Regions from separate parts of the Clostridium aquiflavi genome, predicted to be linked through region 1. Evidence: predicted binding sites of a transcription regulator. Region 1 holds the regulator's gene; the other holds the start of a gene.

Region 1 (17,121 bases):
ATAATTAAATTTATATTTTAATAAGCATTAAATCTAAAACCAAGATTAAAATTTCAAATAAATCAATTTTAATGCTAAAAATCGCTTAATTTTATTTCGGGAAATATACATTTCCCGAAATAATTGATTAAAAATTCATTTATTGGTATAATATATTTAAATCTTATGAAAATAGATTTAAATTATAATAAATGATGGTGATAAAATATATGAATTATGATATTGATTTTTTTCAAAACAACGACTTACCTAATTCGGTAATAGATTTTTTAAATTACTTAGAAACCATAAAAAATAAATCTACAAATACAATTGCTGCATACAAAAAAGATTTAACTATCTTTTTTAAATTCATGAAATTATATCGAGGACTTATTAAAGATAAAAATATAGAATTCGAAGAAATAGATATTAGAGATATTGATGATGATTTTTTAAAAGGTATAAAGCTTAGAGATCTATATGCCTTTATGTCTTTCATTGAAAAATATAGAAATAATAGCGCTTATGCAAGAGCTAGAAAAGTTGCTACTTTAAAATCTTTTTTTAAGTTTTTACAAGGAAAAGCTAAAATAATTGTGGACAACCCTACAACAGAGCTAGAATCCCCTAAGATAAATAAACGACACCCTGTATATCTTACATTAGATCAAAGCATACATTTACTTGGATCTTTAGATAAAAATGATAAAAATTACGCTCGAGATTATTGTATATTAACTTTATTTTTAAATTGTGGAATGCGTCTTTCAGAATTGTGTGGAATATTAATTGAAAAAATTAGAAATGATATTTTAACTATTATAGGTAAAGGTAATAAAGAACGTACAGTTTATTTAAATGATGCTTGCTTAAAAGCAATTGAAAATTATATGGTGGTTAGGGATGATTCTAAAGCTTTGCCAGAATACAAAAAGTTTTTATTCTTATCTTCTCACAATAAACCAATAAATCAAAGAACAGTTGAGATAATGATTAAAAAACATGTAAAAAATGCAGGGTTAACAGATGAAAAATATACTCCTCATAAATTGAGACATACTGCTGCTACACTTATGTATAAGTATGGAGATGTGGATATAAGAAGTCTTCAAAATATATTAGGCCATGAAAATATTTCCACTACTCAAATTTACACTCATGTAGATGATGATACATTAAGAGATGCCGTAAAATCAAATCCACTATCAAAATTATAAAGAATTCTCTCCTACTTTATAAAAAATCTCTATTATTATAGTCTAAAAATATAATAATAGAGATTTTAAAAATATAAGTAAATTATTTTACATAATATTTATACTGTAATTTATATTTATTATCTTATAGGATTTCCTAAGGTTTCTTTAAATTGAGCAACATAGGTTGGATCATTACCTTCATATACAACCAAAGTATTCCCTTTTTTATAATAATTAGGTTTAGTTTTGTAATCTACAGTGGCCCCTTCTATTTTCATTCCATCATCAGATATCCTTTTTATATCTTCATCAATTTTATTAGAATCATCATATTCATAAACTCTAACATAATCATTTCCGACCATGTAGTCAGTTTCTGTTCCACTAAAATAATCTTTTTTACTTCCATTTACTGCATCTTTAAGTTCATTACCAGCATTTACTACATCATCTTTAAAGTTTATTGCTGTATATTTTATGGTTTCCCCAGCATCTTTTGTTGCATCTTTAACGTTATTACCTAAATCCTTAACATCTTCTTTAACATTTTCTCCTGCTTCTTTCATGTTTGTTTTAGAATCATCAGAATTATTAGATCCACATCCTATAAACATTGAACATGATAGCAATGTAGCCAATAGTAAGGCTAAAATTGATTTTCTTTTCATAAATCTTACACCTCATTTCTAATTAATCTTCTAATTTAGTTTGCCAAAAAACACTTAATATATTCACATTCGTTAAAACCGCTATTTTTTTAAACATAATAAACATTATGTAAACTAATATAAATAAAAAGATGAAATAACTCATAATACAAAGCTATTTCATCCGGTACGATTTTAAATGAATAAATTTCCAAACAATTTATTAAAGTGATACTCTTGCAGCACTTTTAATGCTATTACATGTTTTTATTATTCATAGACTTATATAAACAATATTGCTAATAATAAAATTAATTTTTTCATAAAAATTATCTTTCTTTTTCACAACTATTTCAATAATAGTTGTGTTAAAAAAGGATATATTTTTTTATGCTTTATTTTTGAATTTTCTTACGCCAGGATATACTTCTTCTGTAAGTTCTTCTATATTATCATCATTAAATAATTCATTATCATCTAAATATTCAATATGATCGAATGCATCTTCATATTCTGTTTCTTCAGTAAGTTTAAATTCATCACTATTTAATCCTTTAGATTCAATGAATTTAGAATAAATATCTTTTAAGTTTAAATTATTTTGTTCTAATTCTTCTATTTGATCTTCATCAAGAGATGATTTTAAGTTATTAAAAAATTCTTCTTCTAAAATCTTATTTTCATCTTTAGTTTTTGAAATTTCTTCTATTTTTATAGCTTTAATATCAACACCATCTATTTCTAAGCATTTACCACAATTATCACATATTTTATTTTCATATATATCGCAATAATCATCATCATTATATTTATTTGTCATTATTAAGTACCCTCATTTCTATAATGAAATTGTCATTCTATTATATCAAAACCATAAATTTAAATCAAATAAAATATTAACTTTAATCTTTGAAACATACAGAACATAAGTTTGTTATATTATAAAACCTATGTTATAATAACAATAAGATAGAGAGGTGTAATATTAATGATCGAGAGTAAGGACAGACAAACGGAAATTTATGAATTTTTAAAATTATATATAGAAAACAAGGGATATCCACCTTCAGTAAGAGAAATATGCGAAGCTGTTTCATTAAGATCTACATCTACTGTACATGGTCATTTAAAAAGATTAGAAAAAAAAGGATTAATTAGAAGAGATCCAACGAAACCAAGAGCATTAGAAATAGTTAAAAATAATAGAGATAAAAAAGAAATGGTAAACATACCCATAGTTGGTAAAATTACTGCAGGTATTCCGATACTTGCAACTGAAAATATAGAAGACTCGTTTCCGATACCTCTTGATTATATAAAACATGATAATGAATTATTTATGTTAAGAGTATCTGGTGAAAGTATGGTTAATGCTGGCATAAGAGATAATGATTTAGCAATTATTGAAAGCTGTAAGACTGCATTAAATGGAGATATTGTTGTTGCTTTAATAGATGAAGAAGCAACAATTAAACGATTTTTTAAAGAAAAAGATCATATAAGATTACAGCCTGAAAATGATTCTATGGACCCGATAATAGTTGATAATTGTTCTGTTTTAGGTAAATTAGTTGGAATATTTAGATCTTACTAACTTAATCAATTAAATTTAAAACAATATAATTTAGTCTTTATTAAATTAGTGAATTAAATTAATTACTATGCTTTAATTAGTGCTGAAAAGTTATGAGCTGAAATACTAAGTTATAATTTAGTATTTCAGCTTTTTTAATGTTTAGTACTAATTAAATTTTTAGTTATTTTACTTCAAGTACTTTACTTAATCCTATTAAGATTCCTATTTTACCATGATCAAAGTTTAGCCCACCTTGCATATAAGCTATATAAGGTTCTCTTATTGGACCATCTGCAGACAATTCAATTGTTGATCCAGATATAAATGCGCCAGCTGCCATTATTATTTCACTATCATATCCTGGCATTGCCCATGGTTCACACACAGCAAATGCATCAATTGGTGAAGCTGCTTGAATTCCGTTACAAAATTGAATTAATTTTTTAGGATCACCAAATTCTATAGCTTGTATTATGTCAGTTCTCTTATCAGTAGATGCTGGGAATCCCTTAAAGCCAGCAAGTTCCATTGTTTTAGCACAAAATATTGCTGTTTTTACAGCTTCCATAGAAATGTGTGGTGCTGAAAATAATCCTTGATATAAACTTCTCATAAGTCCATAAGTTGCGCCATACTCGCCCCCTATTCCTGGAACAGTGAATCTATAAGAGGCTTGTTCAACATATTCTTTTTTACCAACTATATATCCACCACCTGGAGCAATACCTCCACCTATGTTTTTCATAAGAGATCCTGCCATAAGATCTGCTCCAACTTCTGTTGGTTCAATAGCTTCAATAAATTCTCCGTAGCAATTATCTACAAAAATCACAACATCTTCTCTTACTTCTTTTATGCATTTTATTACTTCTTCAATTTCTGAAACTAAGAAAGATTTTCTAGAAGCATATCCTGTACTTCTTTGTATATGTATTAGTTTTATAGCTTTATCATTTTTTAATGTCTCTTTAATTTTATCGAATTTAAATTTTCCATTCTCATCTAATTCAATAACATCTGTTTTTATATTGTATTCATCTAATGAACCTTTAGTTTTTTTGTCAGCAAGTCCTAATACTCCTAAAAGAGTATCATAAGGCATTCCAGAAACACAAAGTATTTTATCACCAGGTCTTACATTTCCCATCATAGCAGCACCAATAGCATGAGTTCCGCTTACGAAATTAGGTCTAACTAAACCTGCTTCAGCTTTAAATATTCTAGCATAAACTCTATCTAAAGTATCTCTTCCAAAATCATCAAGACCATATCCTGTTGTATTAGTAAAATGTGATTCACTTATTCTTTCTTCTTGAAAGGCTTTTAATACTTTAAGTTGATTAAATTCTCTTATTTCATCGTACTGTACAAATATATCTTCAGTCTCTTTTAAAGCTTTTTTATATAATTTAAATGCTTCTTCACTAATATTGTAATTATTAATTAAAAATTCTTCTGTTTTCTTTAACATTTTTGTATATTCTCCTCCTAGGTATTACAAGTATATTTCCTCAAAAATAAATAGGCAAATAATTGCCTATTTATTTTAGTTTTCATTATCTACAAATAAAATTGGTTTTTCTGGAGTTACAGTGGTTATTGCATGTTTATATATAAGCATTTGTTTACCCTCACTATCTAAAATAACAGTAAAACTGTCAAACCCTTTTACAGTTCCATTTAGTTTAAAACCAGTTGAAAGATATATTGTTACAGGTATTTTGTTTTTTCTTGCACTGTTTAAAAATATGTCTTGTAGATTATTCTGTTGCTTATTCATAAAACCATATTTACCTCCATTTTATTAATTCTCTTTATACCATTATAAACCTAGTTATTTGTTATGTCATCAACAATTTTGCTTAATATTTCCTCATCAGACAATACATCTTTATCTAAAAAAGTACATCTAGGATCTCTTCTAAACCAAGTTAATTGTCTCTTAGCATAATTTCTTGAACCCTGCTTTATCAAATTAATAGCTTCATCTAATGAAATTTTTTTATCTAAGTAATAAAATATTTCTTTATATCCTATTCCTTGCATAGATTGCATATCAGAAGTATATCCAAGTTTTTTTAATTCTATGCATTCATAAATAAGTCCATTTTCAATCATGATTTCTACTCGCTTATTAATCCTATTATATAACTTTTCTCTATCCATAGTTAATACATAATAAAATACATCATAATCTGTTTTATAAAAATCATCACCTACATTATATGAACTAAATGGCTTTCCAGTAATTTTATAAACTTCAAGAGCTCTTATTACTCTTTTTCTATTGTTAGGATGTATCTCTCTATAACTTATTTCATCTATTTCTTTAAGCATTTCATGGACATAGTTATTACCATTAGCTTCTGCAAGTGATTCTAGATAAGCTCTATACTCATCATCTTTTTCAGATTCTGTAAAAGTAACATTACAAGTTAAAGAATTTATATAAAGTCCTGTTCCTCCAACTATCATAGGAAGCTTTTCCTTAGCTATAATTTCTTTTATTGCTTTTTCACCTATATTTTTAAAATCTGCAACTGAAAATTCCTCTTCTGGAGAAACAATATCTATCATATAATGATTTATATCTTTCATCTCTTCTTTTGTAACTTTAGCTGAACCTATATCCATGTTCTTATATATTTGCATTGAATCTGCTGATAGTATCTCTCCATTTAACTTTTCTGCAAGTTTTATTGAAAGTTCTGTTTTCCCAACAGCTGTAGGACCTCCAAGAACTAAAATCTTTTGTTTCATTATTTAAACAATCCTCCTAAATTTTTTATCTATATCTGTACTAGTAAATTGAATAATAGTTGGTCTTCCGTGAGGACAATGGAAAGGATCATCTATATACCGTAACTCTTCTATTAATTTAACCATCTCTAACTCATCTAAAGAATCATTTCCTTTTACTGCTGATTTGCATGCTTTAGTTGCTATAGCATTATATTTAACTTCAGTAGTTTTACCTGATCCTAAATTTTTAAGATTATCTAATATTTCTAAAAACAAATTCTTAGGTTTTAGCTTACCTAGAAAATAAGGTACTTCTTTTAATGCTATAGATGTGCCACCAAATTCTTCAATAGTAAAACCAGCTTCTTTAAATATATCTTTGTTTTCTTCAAAATACGAGTAATCATCCATGCTTAAATCAATTACTGTTGGTATCATAAGGGGCTGTATTATTATATCTCCACAATTTATATCATTTAAATACTTTTCAAACATTATTTTTTCATGAGCTGCGTGTTGATCTATCATATAAAGAGTTCCTGCATATTCCCCTAATATATACGTTTTATTATATTGACCAATAATTTTTATAGCAGGAAACTTTGGAATTTTTTCTTTTAATAATTCTGATGTTCCTACTGTTTTTGATTTACTTTCCTTATATTTCTCACCTTTACAGCTATCTTCATACTTATTAGAGTTAGATGTATAAGAGGTTTCATAATTTACTTCATTATTGTCACAAATCACTTCTTTATTAGAACAACTATTAGCATCATCTTCTAATTTAATGTGATCACTTTTTAAATCAACTGGAATATTAACATTTAAAGGAATCTTATTATGAATATCAGTGTCTTTTTTGTATTTTTCATCATAAATATGATTATTTATGCTATTATCCTCGTATATAGAACATATGTTCTTTTGTGACAAATGATTAGTATTAAGCTTAACTTTTTCTTGTTCTTCTTCAATTTTAAATGTTATTTCCTCAATATTTAAATTAGGATTCTTACGAGTAGCTTCGTTTTCTTCTTCTGGTATTGAAAATGTACTAAAAACTTCTTCCTTTAAAGATGTATGAACAGCACCAAATATCTTTTTAAAAATAAAACGTTCATCATTGAATTTTACTTCTGATTTAGTTGGATGAATATTCACATCTATATATTCAGGGTATATATCTATAAATAATATAAAGAAGGGAAACTTACTTACAGTAGAAAATGATTTAAATGCTTGCTCTACTGCAATTCCTAAACTTCTATTCTTTATATATCTGCTATTTACAAAAATACTTTGATTATTCCTAGAACCTCTAGCGATATCCTCTTTTCCTACGTAACCATAAATAGTAGCAATATCAGATGTATCTTCAAAATATAATACATTTTCAACTATACTTTTACCATATATAGTTCTTATAACATCTTTCATGTTGCCATTACCATATGTATGAACAATCTTTTTCCCATTATTAAATAGTTTAAAACTAATGTTAGGGTTAGATAAAGCTATTCTAGTTATAATATCATTAATTAAAGATGATTCTTTAGATGTTGTTTTAAGAAACTTTTTTCTTGCTGGAACATTGAAAAATAAATCCCTTACTTCCATTATAGTTCCTTTATTAACTCCACATTCTGTAACTTCTGAAAATTTTCCACCTTCTATTGTAATTTCATATCCACATTCTTCAGTTTCTTGTTTTGTTTTTAAATTAACTCTAGCTACTGATGCAATAGATGGAAGAGCTTCCCCCCTAAAACCTAATGTGTTAATACTATATATATCTTCAGACTCTTTTATCTTGCTTGTGGCATGTGGCAAAAAAGCTTTCTCTATATCCTCTTTATAAATGCCATCTCCATCATCAATAATTCTTATTAAAGAACTTCCACCCTCTTCTATTTCTATTAATATATTCTTAGAATTTGCATCTATAGCATTTTCGACTAATTCCTTTACTACTGATGCAGGTCTTTCTACTACTTCACCTGCTGCAATTTTATTAGCTGTATCTTCATTTAATATATTAATTCTTTTCACATTTTGCACCCCCTTGTAAGTCTCTACTTTATAAGTAAATCTAATATAACATATTGCATGTATATTTAGATATTTAATTCCCATTTATAAGTTTCTTCAAATGTATTATATCCAATTTAATTGCTAATAACAAATCTAAATTATATTTACAAATACAAATTAAAAACTCTTAGGTTATATTTCTGAAAATAACACCTAAGAGTTTTTAATTATTTAATAAATCATTATAATTTTTATTTACGTCTTCTTGCAAAATCTACAAATTTAAACTTATCTGGTCTATGTCTAGACTCAGTATATTGAAACAGACTTGTATCATCTAAGTAAGTATAACTTTTAACAACAACAATCATATTAAAGTTTTTCATATTTAAATACTTTTTGTCTTCTTCTGTTGCAAATTGAACAGTTATTTCTTTTTTTGCATAAGCTATTTTTAATCCAAGTTCATCTTCAATATACTTATAAATAGATTCTTCACATATTTCTTCAGTGATATTTTCAACATATTTTTTTACTAAATAATCTTTATCTAAGATTATTCTTTCATCTGCGATGCTTCTAGATCTTATTATTTTCCAAACCTTATCCTTAGAGCTTAATTCTAGTTTTCTACTAATACTTTCATTTGGATGAACACATTCTAAAACTTCAACTTTAGTTTTAGAATTTGGTCCTAGTTTATCTGCAATTTCTTTAAAACTAACTACACCTGATACAGGAAAATCAAATTTATTTATATCTAACACAAAAGACCGTCTACCTTTTATCTTTTGTATATATCCATTTTCCTCAAGCAAAGTTAATGCTTTTCTTGCAGTATCTCTAGAAACTTTATATTCTTTCATAAGATCACTTTCTGAAGAAATTTCATCATTTGCTTTAAATATCCCATTTTCTATTTTATTTGCAATTTCACTATATATATTAAAATATTTACTCGCCATAATTTATCACCATAAACATTTTAACATAATATATACTTAATTCTCAACAATATAAACAACAGATTCATATGGTCTAAGTAAAATTTTATCATTTAAATCCATACTATCTTTATAATTTGAAATTAATATTCTACAATTTTTAAATAAAAGATTATGTGGTAATAATACCTCAGTCTTTTCAGCATAAAAGTTATTTAAAACTATTAATTTCTCATTGTTATATTCTCTAGTATATGCTAAAACTTTTTCATGTTCTTCAAGTATCATATTAAATGATCCATTTGAAACAACATCATATTCCTTTCTAATCTTTATAAGATTTTTATAATGATAGAATATAGAATCACTATCTTTTAATGCATTTTCTGCATTTATTTCTTTATAAGATTTACCTACTGGTATCCAAGGTACGCTAGTTGAAAATCCACTATTATTTTTATCATTCCATTGCATAGGGGTTCTTGAATTGTCTCTTGATTTTGATGCTAATATCTTATATATTTCTTCTTCATTAACACCATTTGCTTTTAAAATATCATAATAATTCTTAGATTCAATATCTCTATATTCATCTATTGAATTAAAATTAGGATTTGTCATTCCAAATTCTTCACCTTGATAAATATATGGTGTTCCTCTCATCATATGAATACAAGTTCCAAGCATTTTTCCACTTTCTTTATGATATTTATCAGTATTTCCAAATCTAGAAATTATTCTTGGCTGATCATGGTTACACCAAAATACTGCATTCCAACCATTCCCTTGTTCCATACCTTCTTGCCATTCTTTGAAGATAGATTTTAGTAATTTAAAATCAAAGTTCATAAGTGTCCATTTATCACCATTATCATAATCGACTTTTAAATGATGAAAGTTAAATACCATAGATAACTCTTTTTCATCCGGATTTGAATATTTAATACAATTATCTATAGTTGTAGAGGACATTTCTCCAACTGTTATTATATCGTTATATTTACCGAAAGTATTTTTATTTAATTCCTTTAAATATTTATGTATATTAGGACCATCTGTATAAAATCTTCTTCCATCGCCCATAGTATCATCTTCAAATTTTTCTGGTTTTGAAATTAAATTTATAACATCAAATCTAAATCCTTTAACACCTTTGTTTATCCAATGGTTTACTATTTTGTATATTTCGTTTTTAACTTCTGAATTGGTCCAATCTAAGTCTCCTTGTGTCTTATCAAATAAATGCAAATAGTATTCATCAAATTTATCTATATATTCCCAAGCACTCCCTCCAAATTTTGATTGCCAATTAGTTGGTGGTTTACCTTCTTTACCTTCTTTACCTTCTTTACCTTCTTTAAATATATAGAAGTCTTTAAACTTTTCCTCTCCATTTAGAGCACTCTTAAACCACTTATGCTCTGTTGAAGTATGGTTAAATACCATATCAAGCATTATATTAATATTTCTTTTTTTAGCTTCTTTAACAAGTTTATCAAAATCTTCATTGGTTCCAAACAAAGGGTCTATATTATAATAATCAGCTACGTCATAACCATTATCCTTTTGTGGTGATACATAAAAAGGAGTAAGCCAAATATAATCAATCCCTAATTCCTTTAAATAATCTAGTTTGTTTATTACTCCATTTAAATCGCCTATTCCATCTCCATTTGAATCATTAAATGATTTAGGATATATTTGATAAACAGTACTTTTTTTAAAGTCTTTCATACTGCTAATTCCTCCAATTTAAAATTATTATTTATTAGCTTAGTTTTTTCTTTCCAATTATTAAAGTTAACATAAATGGTACTACTATAGCTATTACCATTGCTACTGCAAACATAAGCATATGTTGTGGTTTAATTGATAGAATACCAGGTAATCCACCAATTCCTACAGAGTTTGCCATTACTCCAGTTGATACAGATATTACAGCGGCTATAGCTGATCCTATCATTCCACATACAAATGGGAATCTATATTTTATATTTATACCAAATAATGCAGGTTCAGTTACACCTAAGTAAGCTGATATACATGCTGGAATGGCTATTTGTTTTTCTTCTTCATTTTTTCTTTGAAGATAAATCATGGCTAAAACTGCTGATCCTTGAGCTATATTTGATAAAGCTATCATTGGCCATAAAGATGTTCCTTTGAATTGAGCCATTAATTGTAAGTCTATTGCATTAGTCATGTGATGTAATCCAGTTATAACAAGCGGTGCATAAAGGAATCCAAAGATTGCAGCAAATATACTACCAAATGCTGATGTTAATCCACCATAAACTACTGCTGAAACCCAAGATCCAATTGTCCAACCTATAGGTCCAAGAACAGTATGTGCTATTAATACCGTTGGTACTAAAGCAAAGAATGGTACAAATATCATTGAAATTGAAGAAGGAACTATTTTTCTAACTCCTTTTTCAAGATATGCTAGTACAAATCCAGCTAAAATAGCAGGTATAACTTGTGCTTGATAACCAATCATATCTATTTTTGCAAAACCAAAATCCCAAAATGGAATTATGTCAGCTTCTGCAACAGCATAAGCATTTAAAAGTTGAGGTGATACTAATGTAATACCTAGTACTATACCAAGTATTTGAGTTGTTCCCATTTTCTTGGTTACGGCCCATGTAATTCCAACAGGTAAGAAGTGGAATATCGCTTCACCTATTAACCATAGAAAGCTATGCGTTCCTGCCCAAAACTGTGATATTTCAATAAGAGTTTTTGTACTGTTTTCAAACATCTTAATATCACCTATGATATTTCTAAAACCTAATATAAGTCCTCCTACTATAATTGCAGGTATTAAGGGTGAAAATATTTCTGCTATATTAGCCATCATTCTTTGAACAATATTCATATTTGATTTAGCTGAACTTTTTAAGTTGTCCTTGCTTACTCCATCAATTCCAGCTAATGCAGTAAAATCATTATAAAATTCCGCTACATCGTTTCCAATAATAACTTGAAACTGCCCTGCTTGAGTAAATGTACCCTTAACAGATTTTATTTTTTTAATTTTTTCTTCATCTGCAATAGATGTATCATTTAAAACAAATCTCATTCTTGTTGCACAATGTGATACAGCACTTATATTTTCTTTTCCACCAATGAATTCTAATAACTCTTTAACTTCCTTATTATACTTAGACATTATTTTTCCCTCCCTCTCAATACATATACGTATATGTTGTGATTAAATAATAACCTATACGTATATGTATTGTCAATGTTTACATTAAACTTTTTTATTTAGTAAAAAATACCTTAAAACAAACTATTAGATTAGAATGTTTTAAGGTATCTTAAATTTAATTTACATCATCATTAAAAATCTTAGCTTCTCTAATTACATAATTACATTGGGGATTTGGACAAGCTCTCTCTATTATTATATATGCTCCATCTATTTTACGTTTTCTAAGTAGATTTTTACTGCATTTTGGACATTCTAAAGGAATACTACAACCACAATTCATAAATTTATCTCCTATTTATCATTTTTATTAAAGTTTTTTTGCATCTGTAACTAATTTATATAAAGTATTCATAGCTTCCATAGGATTAAGGTTTAATATATCTACTTCACTAAGTTCTTTTATAAAACTTTCTTTTTCTATAAATTCAAAGTTAATTTGCATATTGTCATTAGAAACATCTTTATGCTTCTTGGTGTGTTTATTATTGTTTGATTCTTTTAACTCTTTTATTTCAGATTTTAAAGATTTTATAGTTTCTTCATACTCTGCATTTTGAGTTTCAACTCTTAAGATTCTCTCTTCAGTATAGTTACAACTAGTTTCATTTATATCTATATTTTGATCTAGATTATTTTGTGCATTAGAAATAATTTTATCCTCTTCATTTTTAGTAGAATCAATAGCAATTTCTTTTTCTTCATCTGAATCCATTGAACATGCTGATACTTTATTTATATCAAAGGCATTTTTGCCTTCTAAATCCTCAAGAATTTCTCTAGCACGATTAATAACATTCTCAGGAAGTCCTGCAAGCTTTGCAACTTCTATACCGTAAGATTCATCTGCACCGCCCTCTACTATTTTTCTTAAAAAGACTACGTTATCTTTTAATTTTTTAACTGCTACAGAGTAATTTTTAACTCCAGGTAAAATCCCTTCAAGTTTAACAAGTTCATGATAGTGAGTTGCAAATAAAGTTTTGCATCTTAAATCCTTATTCTTAGTTATATATTCAATAACAGACCAAGCAATTGAAAGTCCATCATAAGTTGAAGTTCCTCTTCCCACTTCATCAAGTAAAACTAAACTATTACTTGTAGCATTTTTTAAAATATTAGAAACTTCCCACATTTCAACCATAAATGTAGACTTTCCACCTGCTAAATCATCAGATGCTCCTATTCTTGTAAAGATCTTATCACAGATAGATATGTTTGCACTAGTTGCAGGTACAAATGAACCTATTTGAGCCATCAATGTTATAAGGGCTACCTGTCTCATATACGTAGATTTACCAGCCATGTTAGGTCCTGTAATAAGAAGTAATTCCTTATCAGTTTGATTTAATGCAGTATTATTTGATACAAAGTCTCCCTTTCCAATTACTTTTTCAACTACAGGGTGTCTTCCATCAGTTATTTTGATTAATCCATCTGTATTTATTTCAGGTTTAATATAATCATTTTCTAAAGCAACTAAAGCTAAAGTTGAAATACCATCTAAATCTGATATTATCCTAGCGCTCTTTTTTAATCTGCTTATTTCTTTTTCAATTTTATCTCTTATTTCAACAAATATAGAATATTCTAAGTTAATAAGTTTTTCTTCAGAACCTAAAATTTTATCTTCCATAACTTTAAGTTCTTCAGTTATAAATCTTTCAGCATTAGCTAATGTTTGCTTTCTTATATATCTACCTTCTGGGATAGAATTATAATTTGATTTACTTATTTCTATATAGTATCCAAATACCTTATTATAACCAACCTTTAAAGACTTAATACCTGTAAATTCACGTTCTCTATTTTCAAGAGCAGCAATCCACTCTTTTCCATGAAGTTTACTTTGACGTAATTCATCTACTAAAGTATTATATCCATCTTTTATTATGTTTCCTTCTTTTAAACTTAAACCAGGATCTTCTTTAATAGAGTCATTTAATAAATCTCTTACATCAATCAATTCATCTAAATTTTCATAGTATCCTTTTAACAATTCAGAACTAGTATCTTTTAAAAGTTCCTTAATACATGGAAGTTTATCTAAAGATGATTTAAGAGATAATAAATCTTTAGCATTGACATTTTTATTGGATATTTTACCAACAATTCGTTCTATATCATAAATTTCTTTTAAAGCGCTTCTTAAGTCTTCATTGAAACCTATTGAATTAAATACTTCTTCAACTCCACTTAATCTTTTTTCTATTTCATCTTTAACTATAAGAGGTTCATCTATCCATTTTCTTAAAGTTCTTCCCCCCATAGATGTTGCACTTTTATCAAGAACCCAAAGAAGAGATCCTTTTTTAGTTTTTTCTCTTATACTTTCTGTAAGCTCTAAGTTTCTTCTTGAATTTCCATCTATGGTCATATAATTTATAATTTCATATTGTTCTAATAAATTGATATTCGTTAAACTCATCTTTTGAGTTTCATTTATATATTTAAGAAGTACTTTACTTGGAATCTCTCTTTCTATTGTTAATCCACTTACTTCTAAGTCTGAAAACTGCTCTATAAGTTCTTCTTTTGAAACTAAAAACTCATTAAAATCTTTTTTCGTTATAAGAACAGGAAGTACATTGTTTATTTCTTCTAACAATTCTTCGCTTATATTATTGTCAACTAGTATTTCTTTTGGAGAAACCTTTGAAATCTCATCTAATAAGCTCATCTTAATATTATTAAAAGATGTAGTTTTAAATTCACCAGTACTTATATCAGACATTGCTATTCCAAATTTATCTTCATATCCATATATCACCATTAAATATGTATTATCATTTTCTAAATTAGAATTACTATCTATAAATGTTCCTGGAGTTATTACTTTTACAACTCCTCTTTTTACTATTCCTTTGCTTTGCTTGGGATCTTCAAGTTGTTCACATATAGCAACCTTATATCCTTTAGTAACAAGTCTTGGGATGTATGCAGCAGCTGCATGATGTGGAATACCACACATTGGTGCTCTTTCTTCAAGTCCACAATTTTTGCCTGTTAAAACAAGTTCAAGCTCTCTAGATACAGTTAGTGCATCATCAAAGAACATCTCATAAAAGTCACCTAATCTATAAAATAGAATACAATCATTATATTCTTCTTTTGTTTTCATGTACTCTACCATCATTGGCGTTAAAGCCATAATAATTTCCTCCTTTTAATTAGGTATAATAACATTTAATATTCTTACCTAATTTTAAACTTAAAATCAAGTCTTATTTTATCATAGGGGGAACCAGTAATCAAAATTAACTTAAAAATTACTTTATTCAAATAATATTAATTTTACTATATAACTAAAAAACAAAATATTATCACCATTGTTAATAATAGTCCGTTATTTAAAACATTAAAAACCATAAGCAAGGCTAAAATAATAATTACTACCCATATAACTGAATAATATAATTTATAAAAATTTTAAACAAAATATAAAAAAGCCTTCCAAAATAAAATGGAAGACTTTCTTTTAAATAATATACTTTATAACACTATTTTCAAACAATTCATTTATTTTAATTGTAAAAAATGATTTAACCTCTTCTAGCTGTTCTTTAGTATAAACATATTTTCCATATCCAAATTGACCGTACTTATATTTACGTTCTTCATCATTCATTGGTAAAGTATTATCTGGAAATACTTCATTTATAACATTTTTTGCTCTTGTAGTATATCTATGGGTTATAACTTCAAATGATAATGGATATTTTAAATCCTTAGGCATCTTATCATGTAATCTTATCAGAAGCTCATTGTAGTCTTCTTTCCAATTTTCATATAAAAATACTGGAGCTATTATAAATCCAATTGGATACTGTGCTTTTGCAACTTTTTCACAGGCTTCAAGTCTTAAATCATAAGAAGATGTTCTATTTTCAAAATCATTTATTACTTTATTCGTATTTAGAGTAAATCTAATTTCTGTCTTTCCTTTATGATTTATATTCAAAAGCGTATCTACATCATTATATTTAGTTACAAATCTAAATTTACCTTTTTCTTCATTTGCAAAAAATTCAATAGCTTTTTGTAAAGAATGAGTATATGGTTCTACTGGTATAGGATCTGATGTAGCAGCACCTTCAAATATTGTTATCTCAGGACTTCTCTCAATAATATGCTTTTTTGCTTGATTTAATATATCATCTATATTTACATTAACTTTAATAAATGGTTTAGTACTTAAGTTAGTATTAAGATAGCAATACTCACAATGTCCTGTACATCCAGAAAGAAGAGGCAATTGATAATGTGCTGAAGGCTTACATGACTGGAACTTAAAACCCTTTTTAATTCCAACTACTAACGTATTTTTACCTTCTCTATAATAACTATAAGTATCATCTCCTGGAATATGCTGTTTTACCCTATTTCCACTTATATTTATAATATCAACATTTTTATTATCTTTAAATGTATTATATATACTTTGACCAATCTCATAATCTAAACTTCCCTTTTCAAATAATATTCTTTTAGGAATAAACATATATAATTTTCTCCTCTCAAAAAGTTGATTTTATAGATTTTATTTTGTAAAATTACCATTAAATCAATAGTTAACATTTTTCAATAATTGTTTTCAAACATATTTTTTAATATTTGAAAATCTTAAGTATAGAAATCTAACATAATCTAATTTTTATTTTTAGTTAAATTTAGATATTTATACATATTGAAAATTATTTTATATGTATAAACACTAACTATGATCTTTTAATGCATATAATTAACTACATACTATTAATGTGCATATGATTACTAAATA
Region 2 (17,121 bases), on a different contig from region 1:
GTTAGGAGATAATATCTTTGCACTTTCTCCCATAAATTTAACTCCACAAAACACTATTACCTCTTCTTTACAACTTCTAGCTATCTTACTTAAATAATACGAATCTCCAACATAGTCTGCTAATTCTTGTATTATATCTGGCTGATAATAATGAGCTAATATTATTGCATTTTTTTCATTTTTTAACTTTAATATTTTATCTATTAAATCTATAGACATAGTTACACCACTTTCAATTTTATTTTACATCTGTATATACACTTATGTAATGATTATATCACCACCATTTTTTATCTTCAATATATAAATAATCCAAATTATAATAAACAGAATTAATATAATAAATAAATATTTTTGTTTTTTGAGGGAATACTTTTATTGTGTGCTAATAATAGGTTAAAACGTACTTTAAATAGATTACGTTGAATTTACAAATTTAAATTCTAATTTAGATTAAAATTTATACTAAATTATAATATGAAATTCAGTATAAATTTTCCTTATTTTAGAATGAATAAATTTTAGGAGGAACATATAATGAAAAAGTTTGTTTGTACAGTATGTGGTTATATTCATGAAGGAGATACCCCACCTGAAATTTGCCCTGTTTGTAAAGTAGGTGCAGATAAATTTATTGAAATGAAGGATGATATGGCTTGGGCTGATGAGCATAAAATAGGAATAGCAAGCGGCATCCCTAGTGAACTTATAGAAGACTTAAGAGCTAACTTTACAGGAGAATGTACTGAAGTTGGAATGTATTTAGCTATGTCTCGTCAAGCTGATAGAGAAGGTTATCCTGAAGTTGCAGAAGCATATAAAAGAATTGCATTTGAAGAAGCAGAACATGCTGCTAAATTCGCTGAAATTTTAGGTGAAGTAGTAGTTCCTGATACAAAAGCTAATTTAAAAGCTAGAGTTGAAGCTGAATTTGGTGCTTGTGATGGTAAAAAGAAATTAGCTACATTAGCAAAAAAGGAGAATTTAGATGCTATACATGATACAGTTCATGAAATGTGTAAAGATGAAGCTAGACATGGTAGAGCATTCAAGGGACTACTAGATAGATATTTTAAGTAGAAATATCTATCTAAAATTATTTTAAATATAATACTAAAACATAGCATAAATATAAAATTTTATTTTAAGAGGAGTGTCTTTAATGCAAAAAATTAATTGTGACGTAAATAATTGTTCTCATAACTGTTCTGGTGTTTGTTACGCTAATCGTGTTGATATAGGTGGAGATTCTGCACAAAAAGATTGTGATACTTGCTGCGGATCTTTTTTAGATAAAAAAAATTATAGTGATTTAACTAATAATTCAAATAGTTCTGGTGAATGTGATTGTCTAGTTTGTACTGTTAAAACTTGTACTCACAATTGCAATAACCTTTGTGATCTTTCATCAATAAATGTTAGTGGAGCAAATCCAAACATGTATATAGAAACTAATTGCCAAAGTTTTGAAGCTAAATAAACTATTCTAATCAAATTAAAAACTTTTGAATTCATTTATATGCTGAATTTAAAAGTTTTTATTTTTATTTAATTTCTTTAATACACATCTTGTATTTGCACCTTACTCTGTTATACTTGTTATTGTCATGTAAGATTGAAAGAGGTGTTCATTATAAAAACAAATTATAAAAATGTAGAAAATAACTATGAAATTAATAACAAAATTGCTTTTATTACAATTTTAAAGAAAAATGGTGAAGAACTTACAACTAAAATAGATGTTGAAGATCTTAATAAAGTTAAAGAACTAGGTAATTGGTTCGCTGAATGGAACAAAGATCTTAATAGCTATATAGTACAAAATATAAGCTTAACTAAAATGAATAAAAAGTCTAAACCACTAAAGCAAAGTTTACAATCTATAATTTTAGATACTAATCCAAAGACTCCTATTAGACATATTAATGGAGATACTTTAGATAATAGAAGATCTAATTTAGAAATAGTTGAACGTAACATAAGAAATGATTATGAAGTGGTTAATGATGATACTATAGCTATACTTTTAAGAGATAAATATGGTAAGGTACAAAATAAAGCATTAATATCTAAAGAAGATTTAAGAAAAGTAGTAACTGATACATATACTTGGGTGCTTCACAAAAATTATGATAATTTATGTGTTATTGCAAATACACCTAATGGTAGAATACATTTAGATAGGGTACTTATGAATCCTGATGAAAACCAAACAGTTCATCATATTAATCTTAATCCATTAGATAATAGAAGAAGCAATTTAGAAACAGCAAGCATTTAATTCTATTATTCTCATAAAAATTTAGCCTATGTTTTACTAAAGTGTTAATACACTTAAAACATAGGCTAAATTTAAAATAAGCTATAAGTATACTTTTTTATACTTATAGCTTATTTTTTATATTAATATTATTTTAAAGTTATTCCTTGATTATCTTTTCCATGACAAATTGCTGCTGATGAACACCCAGAACACCCACAACCACAACCGCCTTCTCCATTTTTAGCTTTCTTTACTCTTTTGAACACTACTAATCCCATCATGAAAAATATAATACTAGCTATTATTATTGTAGCTAACATAAGTATCACCACCCCTTATAAAATTTATTAGTAGATAATTTTAAATAATTACCTACTAATATTTAACATACTATTTTATATAACTTAATTTAACATTACTATTTATATTTACTGATTTTTTATTTGATAATAGAATTCCAGCTATTATTGCTACTACTATAGCGATAGATATAAGTGCGCCTATTATATTTCCACCATAGAATAAAGCATTACCAACTTGATTTATTAATAATGCAACAAGATATGCTGTACCTGTTTGGAATCCTAATGTAATCCAAGTCCATTTCCATGAACCCATTTCTCTTTTTATTGCACCTATTGCTGCAAAACAAGGAGCACAAAGCATATTAAATGCTATGAATGAAAATGCACTTACTGCTGTAAACATTCCTGCTACATTCATAAGAAGTGTTGGATCTTCTTCTGTTGCTTCTGCAATACCAAACAGTATACCAAATGTTGCTACAACATTTTCTTTTGCTACAAGTCCAGTGATTGTTGCAACCGCAGACTGCCAATTACCAAAACCTAATGGTGCAAAAATTGGTGCAAAAACATTTCCTATACTTGCTAGTATACTGTCACCAGCATCTACCATTTCTAATGACCAATTAAATGATTGCATAAACCAAATTGCTCCACAAGCAACAAATATAATTGTACCAGCTTTTATAATAAATGCCTTTCCTCTATCCCACATATGCATAAGAACGCCTTTTAAACTTGGTATATGATATTGTGGAAGTTCCATAACAAATGGAGCTGGCTCTCCTTGAAATAGTTTAGTCTTCTTTAAAAGAATTCCACAAATAATTATCATTATAATTCCTAAAAAATATACTGATGGTGCTACCCATGATGCTCCACCAAATATTGCTCCTGCAAGCAATGCTATTATAGGAACCTTAGCACCACATGGAATAAATGTAGTTAACATAATTGTCATTTTTCTATCTCTATCATTTTCCATAGTACGAGTTGCCATAATTCCTGGAACTCCACAACCTGAACTGATAAGCATAGGTATAAATGATTTTCCTGAAAGTCCAAACTTACGGAATATTCTATCCATTATAAACGCAACACGTGACATATACCCACAATCTTCAAGTATTGATAATAGGAAGAATAATATCATAATTTGAGGTACGAATCCTAATACTGCTCCTACTCCACCAATTAAACCATCAACTACTAATCCTTGTAACCATTCTGCTACGCCTAACCCTTCAAGCCAAGTTGAAACATTTCCACTTATAATTTCTCCAAATAATGTATCATTTGTCCAATCTGTAGCTATAGTTCCAAGTGAACTTACAGCTATGTAATATACTCCCCACATAATTAATGCAAAAATAGGAAGCGCTAAAAAACGGTTTGTTACAATCTTATCAATTTTGTCTGATGTAGTTTCATCATTTTTATTATTCTTTCTTACTGCTTTAGAAACTACTTTTCCAATAAAATCATAACGTTCTCCCGTAATTATACTTTCACTATCATCATCAAGTTCATTTTCACATTTATTTATTATTTCTTCTACTTTATCTAACACATTTTTCGAAAATTTATTATTACTTAAAATATTTTTATCACGCTCAAAAAGTTTAATAGACAACCATCTAGTATCTATTTCATTCTTAAAACTGCTGTTATCTAAAGCTTGTTCAATATCTTTTATAGAACTTTCTACTTCTTGTGATAGCTCTAGCTTAAAGTTATTAGCATTTTCTTTTTTTGAAAGTTCAATTGCTTTTTCAACAACTTCTTTAATACCTTTTCCTTTTATAGCTGAAGTTTCAACAATTGGACAGCCTAATAGTTCTGAAAGCTTTTCTATCTTTAACTTGTCACCATTTTTTTCAACAATGTCCATCATATTAAGTGCTAAAACTGTTGGAATTCCAAGTTCTAAAATTTGAGTAGTTAAATATAAGTTTCTTTCAATATTAGATGCATCAATTATATTAATTATTACATCTGGTTTATCATTCATCATAAAATCACGTGTCACAACTTCTTCAAGCGTATACGGTGAAAGTGAATATATACCTGGTAAATCTACAATTTCAACATCCTTATTCCATTTTAATTTACCACCCTTTTTTTCTACTGTTACCCCTGGCCAGTTACCTACATATTGTGTTGATCCTGTAAGGTCATTAAACATAGTTGTCTTTCCACAATTGGGATTACCTGCAAGACCTATCTTTATTGACATTTGTCTTCCCCCTTAATTTATATAGATTATCATTATCATTAAATGATTATAAAACAAAATCGCTAAAGCGACTTTAGATCTGTATCGATTTTTTACGCATCTGCCTTTTTGAACGTATGTGAGAAAAATATGGCAGGTGACTACAATTATCTTTTTTATTCTTCATGGTTCATTTGTTAACCTTTAGCTAAATTTATCTTTCAGTTATCCACAATCTTTCCAAGAATACAATTTTCTAAAGAATAAAAAAATACATTAATTTAATACTTACCCAACAATTATCATTTCTGCATCAGCTTTACGAAGTGATAATTCATAATTTCTAACTTTTATTTCAATTGGATCTCCAAGTGGTGCTACTTTACGTACAAATATCTCGCAGCCCTTAGTTATTCCCATATCCATAATACGCCTTTTAATAGGACCTACTCCTTGTATCTTAAGAACATTAACTGTTTGTCCACATTTAATATCTTTTAATGTATTCATTAATAATTCCTCCTTAAACTATTATTCTACTAGCCATAGCTTTATCTAATGCTATTCTACTTCCCTTTACTTTTATTATTAAACTTCCTGCAATTTCAGAAATAATGCTTACAGTTTCTCCTGCAATAAATCCTAAACTTGATAGGAACTTTTTAGTCTCATCATTACCTCTAATTTTTTTAATTGGCATACTTTGTCCTGTATTTGCTAATATTAATGGCATATTTTCTCCTCCTCATATTATGTACTTATACAAATATATATAGTACACCTTTTATGAAAATGAATAATCTTTTCTGTTGATAATTATTATCATGATGATATTATAACACTTTTATCCAAACTTGAAAATGATTTTCATTAATTTTGTCCTATTTTTAATTTATATTTAAAATAAAACGTTTTCTGATGATGATTTATTATGTTTTTCTTTGTTAATATATAATATCTTTATTATTTTCTAATTTTAATCTTTTATATAATTTTCTCTACATAAAAAGGATATTAACTAGATTCATTAGTTAATATCCCTAAACTTTAAACTTATCACTTTATTTTACTTGCATATATTTCCTGCTACATTTAATACATCCCAAGTTCTTGAAAATGGTGGTGAATAACATAAATCTAGCATTCCAAGTTCTTTAGTTGTTAATTTTCCAAATATGCATGCAGCAATAACATTAACTCTCTGTACAGCATCTTTATATCCTGCAACCTGTCCTCCTAATATTCTTTTACTTTTAGCTTCATAAATCAACTTAACATAGATCTTATTTTGACCTGGATAATAGTTAGTTTGATTCATATCTGTTATAAATTTAGTCTTATAATCTAATCCCATTTGTTTAGCCTTTTCTTCTGTAATACCAGTTCTTCCAGCTTCAATATCTAAAACTTTTATGCAACTAGATGATAATGAACCTTGAAATGGTAAATTAGTTCCCCCTAGATTTTCTCCAACAATACGTCCAAGTTTATTGGCACCTGTAGCAAGAGGTACATAACTTTTTTCATTTGTAACTATTTGATTTATTGTTGCACAATCTCCAGCTGAATAAACATCTTCAATTGATGTTTTGCCATATTCATCTACAATAATTGCGCCATTAGATAACATCTCTATTCCACTATCTTTAATAAATTCTGTATTAGGTTTAACTCCAGTAGCTATAATTACTATATCAGCATTTATTTCTCTTTTATTAGTACGTATCTTACTGACTTTATCATTTCCTATAAATTCAGTAACAGTTTCTTGTAAATATAAATTTACACCTTTATCTCTTAATTCCTGTTCTAATACTTCAGTAATTTCTTTATCAAAAACATCCTTTAATATTCGATCCTCCAATTGAAATACTGAAACTTCTTTCCCATTGCTTTTAGCTGCTTCTACTGCTTCTAATCCAATAAATCCTGCACCTACTATTGCTATACTCTTATTATTTTTCTCCATTAAAAGTCTTTTTAAAATCTTTCCATCATCCATACTTTTTAATGTGTACACATTTTTTAAATTAACATTTTTAATTGGAGGTATTATACTCCTTGCACCTGTCGCTATCATTAATTTGTCATATTTATCATTAAATTGAGAACCCGCCTTCAGATTCTTTACTGTAACCAATTTATTTTTAAAATCTATATTAACAACTTCATGATTAGTTTTAACATCTACTCCACTTTTTATAAATTCTTCAGGAGTTCTTGCAATCATATTTTGTGAGTCTTCAAAAAAATTTCCTACGAAGTAAGGTAATCCACAAGCACCAAATGATACTATATCTGATTTCTCATAGATTACTATTTCAGCTTCAGGATTTACTCTTCTTAATTTTGCAGCTGCACTTGTACCTGCTGCTATTCCACCAACAATTACTACTCTCATTTTTTTCCTCCTACTCTATATTAAACATTATATTTTCTACTTACTTTAACTCTTTATTACATAATAATATCTTTCTTTTAATTGGTCAATATTCTTATCTGATTACTCTTATTTACCTTAAATACTACACATACTTTAAAGTAGTGTTTATATTTTATCTTCTTTTCATTTAATTATTATGTTAAAATAATTTATATAGTAAATATTTCAAAAAGAGGTGTTAATTATGGATCGTATGAAATCAATGTTACTTACAGTCGGTATTATATTGGTATATTCAGTTGCCGTTGCACTAATCTATAAACTATATAAGAAATTCTCTGCTAAAAGAAAAAGTAGATAAGTTTTACTATAAATATCTTCAATTTAAGAAAGATATAAAATTAATGAAATCGATTAATTTTATATCTTTTTTTGCAATGTAAAAAAAATCATTGATATATATAAGTAAATTAGACTGAATTATTAAACTTAGGAATACTAAAAATGAATATAATCCAATTATGATGCACTTTATCTATTAAATATATCACTGTAACCTAAAATATAGCCCTTGTAATATCTTACTAACATTTTATATTATTAATATTTAATAACTCTTTTAAATTATTTATCTTATAATCATATTTATCTAAATCACCAAATCCATAGCTAGCATATATAAATGGCACTCCTGCTTTCTCACTTGCTATTGCATCCCATTTAGTATCCCCTACATATGCTGGATTATTTAATTTATTTCTTTGCATTACTATTTTTATATTTTCAGCTTTTTCTAATCCTGTTCTACTTGGATCTTCAAAATCCAGAAAATATTTTTTTAAATTATGCGCCTCTAAAAAACATTGTATGTAGCCATCCACACAATTGCTAACTATAAATAATTTATATTTTTTATATAATTCTTTTATTGTATCTTGCAACTCTGGATATAATTTACCCCCATTTTTTAATAAATACTTTAATTCAATTTTAGTGCATTCATCTATTACATCTTTTCTCGATTTTTCACTTAACTGTGGGAAAAACTTTTCTAATATATCATCCATTGTCATTCCCATCACACTTTGAATTTCTTCAAGAGACATTCCTTTCTTAGTTTCATCGTATTTTGAAAAAACTTCATTCCAGCATATATAAAATGCTTCTGTAGCATCCCATAAAGTTCCGTCTAAATCAAATATAAGACTATCCATATAAATTCTCCTATCTATAAAATTCTTAATATTATTTATTTTCTCTAATTAAATATTTCTTTCCTTCTTAATTTTAAAATATAATTTTTATATTTCAAATACATGGATTTTTTAATATACATAATTAAAATTTAGTTTCTTTTATGGTATGAATTTATTTAAGATTTTATTCTAAAAATAAAGTTATATATTTATTTATATAATAGTACAAAACACACATTTTTTTCCTAAAATACACTAATTCAAAACCCTTGTATGGGAACATATGTTTGTGTATAATATTATTAAGGATATATGTTTAGATTAATATATAAGGATGTGTACACAAATGGAATTAATGGAAAAGCTAAAAATTCTTTCTGGAGCAGCAAAATATGATGTCTCTTGCTCATCATCAGGTTCTAAAAGAAAAAATAAAAACAATGGACTTGGAGATGCTTCTAGTAGTGGAATATGTCACAGTTTTACTTCAGATGGACGTTGTATCTCATTGCTTAAAATATTATTTTCAAATGATTGTGTTTTTGATTGTAAATATTGCATAAATGGTTCATCTAAAGATTTTTTAAGAGTTAGTTTTACTCCTGAAGAAGTATGTAACCTTACTATTAATTTTTATAAGCGTAATTATATAGAGGGGTTATTCTTAAGTTCTGCTATTATAAAAAATCCTAATTATACTATGGAACTTTTACTTAAAACTGTGAAAAAATTAAGACTAGAAGAGAAGTTTAATGGATATATTCATTTGAAAGCGATTCCTGGCGCTGATCAAAAATTAATAAATGAAGCTGGAAAATATGCTGATAGAATGAGTGTAAATATAGAATTACCTTCAAATGATAGTTTAAAATTATTAGCTCCTCAAAAAAATAAAGATAGTATATTAAAACCTATGAATACTATAAAAAATTCTATAATTAATTATAAAGAAATGAAAAAAAACATAAAAAGTACACCTTTATTTGTTCCTGGTGGGCAAAGCACTCAATTAATTGTTGGTGCTACCCCTGAAAGCGATGCTAAAATATTAAATTTATCGCAAGCATTATATGATAACTATAATTTGAAAAGAGTTTATTATTCTGCATATGTTCCTGTTGTAAAAGATAATCCCCTTCTACCTGTGATAAGTCATCCTCCTGTTCTTAGAGAGCATAGACTTTATCAAGCTGATTGGTTAATTAGGTTTTATGGATTTAGGGCAAATGAATTATTAAAAAATAGTACAGATAATTTTGATTTAAATTTTGATCCTAAAACTTCTTGGGCTTTATCTAATTTAAATGATTTTCCTGTAGAAATAAATACTGCATCATATGAAAAATTATTAAGAATTCCTGGTATTGGTGTTACTTCTGCTAAAAAAATATTAAAGATCAGAAGAGTTCATAGATTAACTTTTGAAGACTTGAAGAAATTAAGAGTTATTTTAAAAAGATCTAAATATTTTATAACTTGTGACGGTAAATATTATGGAAATATTTCTTTTGATGATTTAATAATAAAAAATAAATTATTAGAAGATTCCTATAAACCATCTTCCAAAATAAATATTAATCAAATATCATTTTTTGATTCTTTTGAAATGAACACTAAGACCTTAAGTGATAAAATAACTTCTATAAATGGAGATTTTTAATTATGAAAATACTAATATATGATGATACTTTCTTTGGGCTTTTAAATGCTTTATATAAAAGTTTTAATTATGATCAGACAAATTTATTTATATGTAGTAAAAAAAATAATATACCCTTGCTTGGAAGCGAAATTATTAATATAAATACTAATTCTCATATTGCTGAGAAAGTTCAAAATACTATAATTTATAAAATAGACAAATTAGCTCTAAAAAAAATCTATATTGTATATTTAAGCAATTACGAAAATAAAGAAATGCTCTTACTTAAATATTTAAAAATTGCTTTTAAATTAAACAAGGATGTTCATTCTTTTTTAAATATTGATGAAATTAGGCTTATAGATACCATTAATAAAAAAGTAACTTATGAAAGTCATAGATTTAAAGGATTTATTAGATTCAACCTTATAAATAATAAATTTTTCTATTCTTCTATTGAACCTGATAATGATATATTAGAACTTATAGCTGACCATTTTAAGAAAAGATTTAAAAATGAATACTTTATAATTCATGATTTGAATAGGGAAAAAGCAATAATTTATAATAAAATAAATTATGAAATAATTCCTCTTGATTTAAGAGATTATGAAAAATTGAAAACACATTCTGATAACTACGGTACACTTTGGAGCACATATTTCAAATCTACAGCTATAGTTGAAAGAAAAAATCTAAAATTACAAAGTAGAATGATGCCAAAAAGATATTGGAAGCACATAATAGAGGTTAATGACTAAAATTTATATTCTAATCATTAACCTCTCTAGACATTAGATAATTTTGTATTTACACAGAATTATCTATACTCTCACTTCTCTAGTATATCTATAAGTAAAACTTATCATAGTAATTAAACTTAACCTACTAAAATTCTATTCTACCAAATAGATAATCTATCTTTTACTTTTATATACATATCATCATTTTCAGTTACATTATAAATTTCATAGAATTTTTCAAATTGTTGTAATACTGTATTTACTCTAATATCACTAGGTGAATGGCTGTCTATTTTTAATAATAATACTTTATATTCTTCAGTAGTTACATCTCTCCATACTCTAGCAAAATTTCTAAAAAACTCATCATAATTTACATTAGGTATTTTATCTAAAATATCTAACATACAAGTCATAGATCCAATATCCGCAATATTTTCACCTAAAGTAATTTCCCCATTCACTTTTATCCCAGGTAATGCTTCTATATTTCCATAAACCTCTTCTATTCTTTTAATTTTATCTTCATATTTTTTATAATCTTCATCATTCCACCAATTTTTTATTTTTCCATTTTCATCAAACTTAGATCCATTATTATCAAAAGCATGAGTAATTTCATGTCCAATAATAACTCCTAATCCACCTAAATTTTTTTCTTTACTTTCATTTATATCATAGAACGGTTTTTGCAATATAGCTGCTGGAATTGTAATTTCATTAGACTCAGCATCATAATATGCATTAACATCTTCTGGTGATATTTTGTTAAATGATTCTCTAGAACTTATAGGTTGTTTATATGAAAATTTCTCTAAATTTATTATATTTTCAAGAAGTGATCCATCTTCTTTATATGACTTTATTTCTAAATTTGAATAATCTGTCCATTCTTCTGGATAGCCTATATTTACTTTTATATTCTTTAACTTTTTAATAGCGTTATCTTTAGTGGAAGCACTCATCCAATCAAGATTTTTAATTCTATTTGAATAAGTATTTATAATTTCTTCAGTAATATTTTTCACATCATTTTTTATCTCTTCACTAAAGACCTCTTCTACATATAATTTACTTAAAGCTGAATTGAAATTCTTTTTTACAAGTTCTTTAGTTTCATCTTCTAATGATATACTATCTATATCATATAATGATTTTTGTAAAGCTAAATATTCATTTCTAAAATTTTCACTTAGATATTTACTTGCAGCAGAAATCATACAAACTTCAGTATAATCTTTTATTACTTGCAAATTTTCTTCACTATATAACTCATTTAATTTATTTAACCATTTAGGTTCAAATAAAATTACTTTGTCTACATTTTCATATCCAAGGTTTTTTATTATATATGATAAATCTAAATTACTTGAAAGTTCATTAACATCACTGATTTTATAAGTTTTATAGTTATTTTTTTGGTTATTATAATACTCTGCAAATTCATTAACACCTATAATAGATGGTGCTAATTGATTTTCAAAATAAAATAAATTATTAACTTTTATTATCGATTCTTCTCTAGAATATCCACTTAACATTAATATATTGACTAAGTATTTTTCCATATTTTCTCTATTATCTTTAGTTTTATCTGTTTCATTTCTATATTGATCTGAATCTCCTAAAACTAATCTTGTTGATGAAATATATAGTGCATTGTTTTTCTCATCATAAATATCGCTTCCAACACTAAAATTAATTAAATTACTAAATATATTTATCGTTGGATCGCCTAATAATTTTGTAAGCTCATTTATATTTTTAGCTTCCTTTATTTTATTTGTATATTTCTTTATAGGTTCTGCACCTTGATTATTTCTTTCTGAAATATTAATAGAATTATTATATAAATTTATTATCTTCTTTTCGTCTGTATTACTTAAATATTTATCTTCATGAATTAATAAATCATTAAATATTCTTTTTGCGTCATTATTAACCTTATCCTTTGTTTCAGTAAAAGTACTTTTAGCTTCTTCATCTTGTTTAAGTATTGATTTTTTTAGCCATTCCTTATTAACAGCTTCATAGAAGTTGTCTTGTAGCCTTATTTCATTATTGCTCTGCTTAATTACTTCACTTGCAAATACATTATAATTTATAAATGAATTTATAATAAACACAGATAATATTAAAGCTAATGTACGTGCTGTTTTTTTATACTTTATCATATTAGTCCCCTTCACATTTTATATTATATGTTAATTATATAAAAAACATCTACTTAATAATAGCATTATTAAACAGATGTTCTTTATTTAAGTATAATTTAAGATAAAATTAATATTTATTTGCATACATTTTAGACTTAAAAATATATGTTTTTCACAAGAATCACTTTATCTCTCTATATGCATATTATATTTATTAAGCAATCAAAATGAAGGGATGAAAAAATTTTATGTACAAAAATGATAATTGTACCTATAAATTAAAAGAATATGCACGTGCATATATAATGCCTCAACCTTATGAAAATCTATTCACATGTAAAGAAGGCTTTGTTAAAGGAACTATTTTTAAAGACCTTTACGAACCTTATAATGAAAAGAAAAAAAGTAAATGTTAATGTGGGGTGATATATTATGTATGAAAAAGATTTATTAGATAGTATAAGAATTTATCAATTTTCAGCTGTTGATCTAAATTTATTCCTTGATAATTTTCCTGATAATGAAAATGCAAAAAAAGACTATGATATAGTATCAGCTAAATTAACTTGTTTAACTAATGAATACGAAAAAAATTTCGGTCCTTTAACTAATTTTGGTACTTCTTTTAAAGAAGATCCACGTTATTGGATAGAAAAATCTTGGCCTTGGGAAAAAGAAAATTAGGAGGAATAAAAGATTATGTGGTATTATGTTAAAACATTAGAATATCCAATAAACTTAAAGTGTAAAGATCTTGCAATGGCAAAATATCTTATGTCTCAATATGGAGGACCTGATGGAGAATTAGGTGCCGCACTTAGATATTTAAATCAACGTTATACAATGCCTACTGGAAAATCCAAAGGATTACTTACTGATATAGGTACAGAGGAAATGGCGCATGTAGAAATGCTTGCTACTATGATTTATCAACTTATGGAGAATGCAACATTAGATGAACTTAAAGAAGCAGGTCTTGGTGGACATTATGTTGATCATGGAAAAGCATTATTCTATACTGATGCTACTGGAAACCCTTGGACAGCAACTTATATCCAAGCAAAAGGAGATGTAATTGCAGATTTACATGAAGATATGGCAGCAGAACAAAAGGCTAGAGCAACTTATGAACATTTAATTCAATTAACTGATGAACAAGATATTAAAGACGTCTTAAAATTCTTAAGAGAAAGAGAAGTTGTACACTATCAAAGATTTGGTGAAGCTTTAATGAACGTCCAAGATCATTTATGTAATAAATAATATTTCTTCAAATTTTGTGCTCTATTTTAAATTAATGTTTGCATTACAATATCAACACACATTTAAAATAATGCAAAATTTTTAAAACTTTCATAATTAAAATGAAGTTTAAAAAATCTCTACAGTTTTATTTCTGTAGAGATTTTTAAGTTGTTTAATTAAAAATGTACTCCATTCCAATAAACACATTGCTTTACTATTGTTTTTTCTGGGAATTCTATTCCGTCTAGTGCCCACTTTTTATATTCTTCAAATCCTACTCTATCGATGATATATCCTATATGTTCTTTGCCACCTGGAGCACTTTTATCTATATACTTAGCCACAAATTTATAAGTGTTCAATATTATCTTAATTATACTTTGTTCATCTGACCAAATTAAGAAATCTTCAGCAAGACGTGGGTTTCTTTTACCGCTTCTACCCATTATAACTAATTTATAATATTTTTCTTTACTTCTTGTCCACGCACCAGTAGGACAATTTATAACACATTCTCCACATCCAATACATTTTTCTTCATTTCTTACTACTTTATAATTTACTGCTTTAAGTGCATCTACTGACTTCTTCTTACAAGCTCTTACACATGCCCCACAGCTTACACATCTCTCTTTATCATACTGTGGTTCAGTCATTCCTATTATCCCAAAATCATGCATTCTAGCTTTTACACAATCGTTTGGGCACCCGGTAAGTGCTATCTTAAAGTGTAGATCATTGGGAAATATAGCTTTTTCTATTCTTTTAGCAAAATTAGTTGTATTATAATTTGCAAATGGGCAAACATTATTACCAATACATGCTGATACATTTCTAGTTCCAGCAGATGTATATCCCTTTCCTGGTATTTCTTGATTTATACCTAAACTTTCTATAATTGGCTGTAATAATTCATTTACCTTATTAATATCTTCATATTTTATTCCTGGTATTTCAAATCCTTGACGTGTTGTTATATGCACACTTCCATTACCATACATTTGCGATATTTCTTGTATCTTGCCTAATAAATCTGCTTGTAAATGTCCTCCTGGAACTCTAACTCTAGAAGCAGTTAATCCCCTTACTTTAGTAACTCTAAAAGCATTTTTCTTGATTTTTTTTGTATTTAAATCCATAATTAACTCCTCCTAGTCTAGTAAAGACTTACCTTTTGAATAATTAAAAACAGGTCCATCTAAACAAATATAAGTATCATCTATTTTACAGTGTCCACATTTTCCTATTCCACAGCACATTTTTCTTTCTTGAGAAATCCATATATTTTTTTCTTCTATTCCAAGTTTTAAAAATTCTGCAACTGTGAACTTCATCATCATAGGAGGTCCAACTACAATAACAGCAACATTATTTAAATCTTTTATATCAAGTTCTGGTATATATTTAGTAACCAATCCTACTTTTCCATCATAGCTTTCATCAGCATTATCTACTGTAATAATAGCATTTATTTTATCGTTCCAATCTTTTATATCTGATTTAAATAAAATGTCATTAGGAGATTTAAAACCTGCTATTAATGTAAAACTGTTAATTTTATCTATATTATTTGCAAAATAATCAACTACACCTTTAACTGGAGATAAACCTGTCCCACCTGCTACAATAATTAAATCTTTTCCCTTATATTCATTTACATCAAATCCATTTCCATAAGGACCTCTTAGATATAATTTATCACCTACATAATTATTGAATATTTCATTAGTAACTTTTCCAACTCTTCTTATTGTTAAGTCAACAGTATTTTCTTCAATACCACTTACTGAAATAGGTGCTTCTCCAAACTTAGGCAATGATACTTCAAAAAATTGTCCTGGTTTTACATCGCCTGAAAATTCCATTCTGAAAGTATATTCAATATCTGTATGTTTAATAACTTCCTTAATTTCTGATAAAAAAGGAATATATTCATTTCTACTCATTAGAAGACACCTCTTTCATTCCATTTTCTAATTTATTTACGCAATTAGAGAAAGATATATATTCTGGACAAATATCATCACATCTACCGCATCCAACACACATGTGATATCCCCATTTCTTTTTATAATCATATACTTTGTGCATAACTTTAAATCTCATACGTTGTCCTTTGTCAGCTCTAAAAGTATGTCCACCAGCCATCTCAGTAAATCCATCTACTTGACATGAAGCCCATACCCTACGTCTTTCACCTGCTTTTCCATTATCAGTGTAGAATATATCTTGCATTGTAAAGCAAGTACAAGTTGGACAAACAAAATTACATCTACCACATGCAATACAACGTGCACTATAATCTTCCCACATTTTTGAATTTATAATATCTAATGAAAGATTATCTGGCACTGAAACCTTTTTATTGTTTTCACTTACAAAGTCAGGCTTCACTTCTATATTTTCACCAATTGAAAATAGTTTTATGAATTCTTCTTCTTTAGCATCTATATATACTTCGTCACCTATAACTTTTAAATATGCCGCATATTCATCAGTTTTATTAGTTTCCATGCTTACACAAAAACATTTTTCAAATGATTTTTCACATCCAATTAAAATGAACTTAGTTTTTTCTCTTAATCTCTTATAATAAAAATCTTCATGTCCATTTTTTAAATAAATATCATCCATACGTTTTATAGCATGTAAATCACAACTTCTTAAAAATACTAGTGCACCTTTTTTAGAAGTCTTAGCTTCTTTTATCTCATCCTCTGTAAAGAAGAACAATGTTTCAGATATTGGTAATAAAATTTCTTTAGATGAATATTCAGCTTTTTTATCAAAAACTATTTCATCTATATTTTCTACCTTTCCATACCTAATTCTATCTGTATCAGAATAAGTTCCTTCTCCTAGAAATAGCTTAGGCGCATATATATCATATTCTCTTGATAAATTATCAAAAATATTATTTACATCAGTTTTATTTAATTTATATCCCATAATGATATCCCCTTACTTCTTTTT

What was found. Region 1 encodes LexA, which represses DNA repair genes until DNA is damaged. Its sites were predicted from a motif close to CNAACANNTGTTNG; they were not measured.
Region 2: a site for LexA is predicted at 8,639-8,652, ahead of RGC78_RS06880 (putative DNA modification/repair radical SAM protein). Genes of this name have one in related genera too.

The regions. Positions count from the first base shown of each region.
Region 1 is NZ_JAVJAN010000032.1:1,657-18,777, forward strand. It holds gene RGC78_RS11990 (tyrosine recombinase XerC) at 210-1,199, shown strand; gene RGC78_RS11995 (YtxH domain-containing protein) at 1,319-1,849, opposite strand; gene RGC78_RS12000 (hypothetical protein) at 2,217-2,648, opposite strand; gene lexA (transcriptional repressor LexA) at 2,817-3,422, shown strand; gene RGC78_RS12010 (methionine gamma-lyase family protein) at 3,586-4,875, opposite strand; gene hfq (RNA chaperone Hfq) at 4,951-5,184, opposite strand; gene miaA (tRNA (adenosine(37)-N6)-dimethylallyltransferase MiaA) at 5,235-6,164, opposite strand; gene mutL (DNA mismatch repair endonuclease MutL) at 6,168-8,198, opposite strand; gene treR (trehalose operon repressor) at 8,432-9,145, opposite strand; gene treC (alpha,alpha-phosphotrehalase) at 9,182-10,858, opposite strand; gene treP (PTS system trehalose-specific EIIBC component) at 10,893-12,299, opposite strand; gene RGC78_RS12045 (hypothetical protein) at 12,457-12,624, opposite strand; gene mutS (DNA mismatch repair protein MutS) at 12,652-15,492, opposite strand; gene splB (spore photoproduct lyase) at 15,820-16,842, opposite strand.
Region 2 is NZ_JAVJAN010000015.1:11,626-28,746, reverse strand. It holds gene nadA (quinolinate synthase NadA) at 1-213, opposite strand, end outside; gene RGC78_RS06925 (NADH peroxidase) at 538-1,080, shown strand; gene RGC78_RS06920 (DUF1540 domain-containing protein) at 1,163-1,480, shown strand; gene RGC78_RS06915 (hypothetical protein) at 1,625-2,281, shown strand; gene RGC78_RS06910 (FeoB-associated Cys-rich membrane protein) at 2,410-2,583, opposite strand; gene feoB (ferrous iron transport protein B) at 2,654-4,804, opposite strand; gene RGC78_RS06900 (FeoA family protein) at 5,072-5,293, opposite strand; gene RGC78_RS06895 (FeoA family protein) at 5,307-5,516, opposite strand; gene RGC78_RS06890 (CoA-disulfide reductase) at 5,850-7,184, opposite strand; gene RGC78_RS06885 (HAD family hydrolase) at 7,751-8,380, opposite strand; gene RGC78_RS06880 (putative DNA modification/repair radical SAM protein) at 8,709-10,022, shown strand; gene RGC78_RS06875 (TIGR03915 family putative DNA repair protein) at 10,025-10,765, shown strand; gene RGC78_RS06870 (M13-type metalloendopeptidase) at 10,906-12,921, opposite strand; gene RGC78_RS06865 (spore coat associated protein CotJA) at 13,152-13,319, shown strand; gene RGC78_RS06860 (spore coat protein CotJB) at 13,336-13,587, shown strand; gene RGC78_RS06855 (manganese catalase family protein) at 13,603-14,166, shown strand; gene asrC (sulfite reductase subunit C) at 14,325-15,287, opposite strand; gene asrB (anaerobic sulfite reductase subunit AsrB) at 15,300-16,094, opposite strand; gene asrA (anaerobic sulfite reductase subunit AsrA) at 16,087-17,097, opposite strand; gene RGC78_RS06835 (formate/nitrite transporter family protein) at 17,110-17,121, opposite strand, start outside.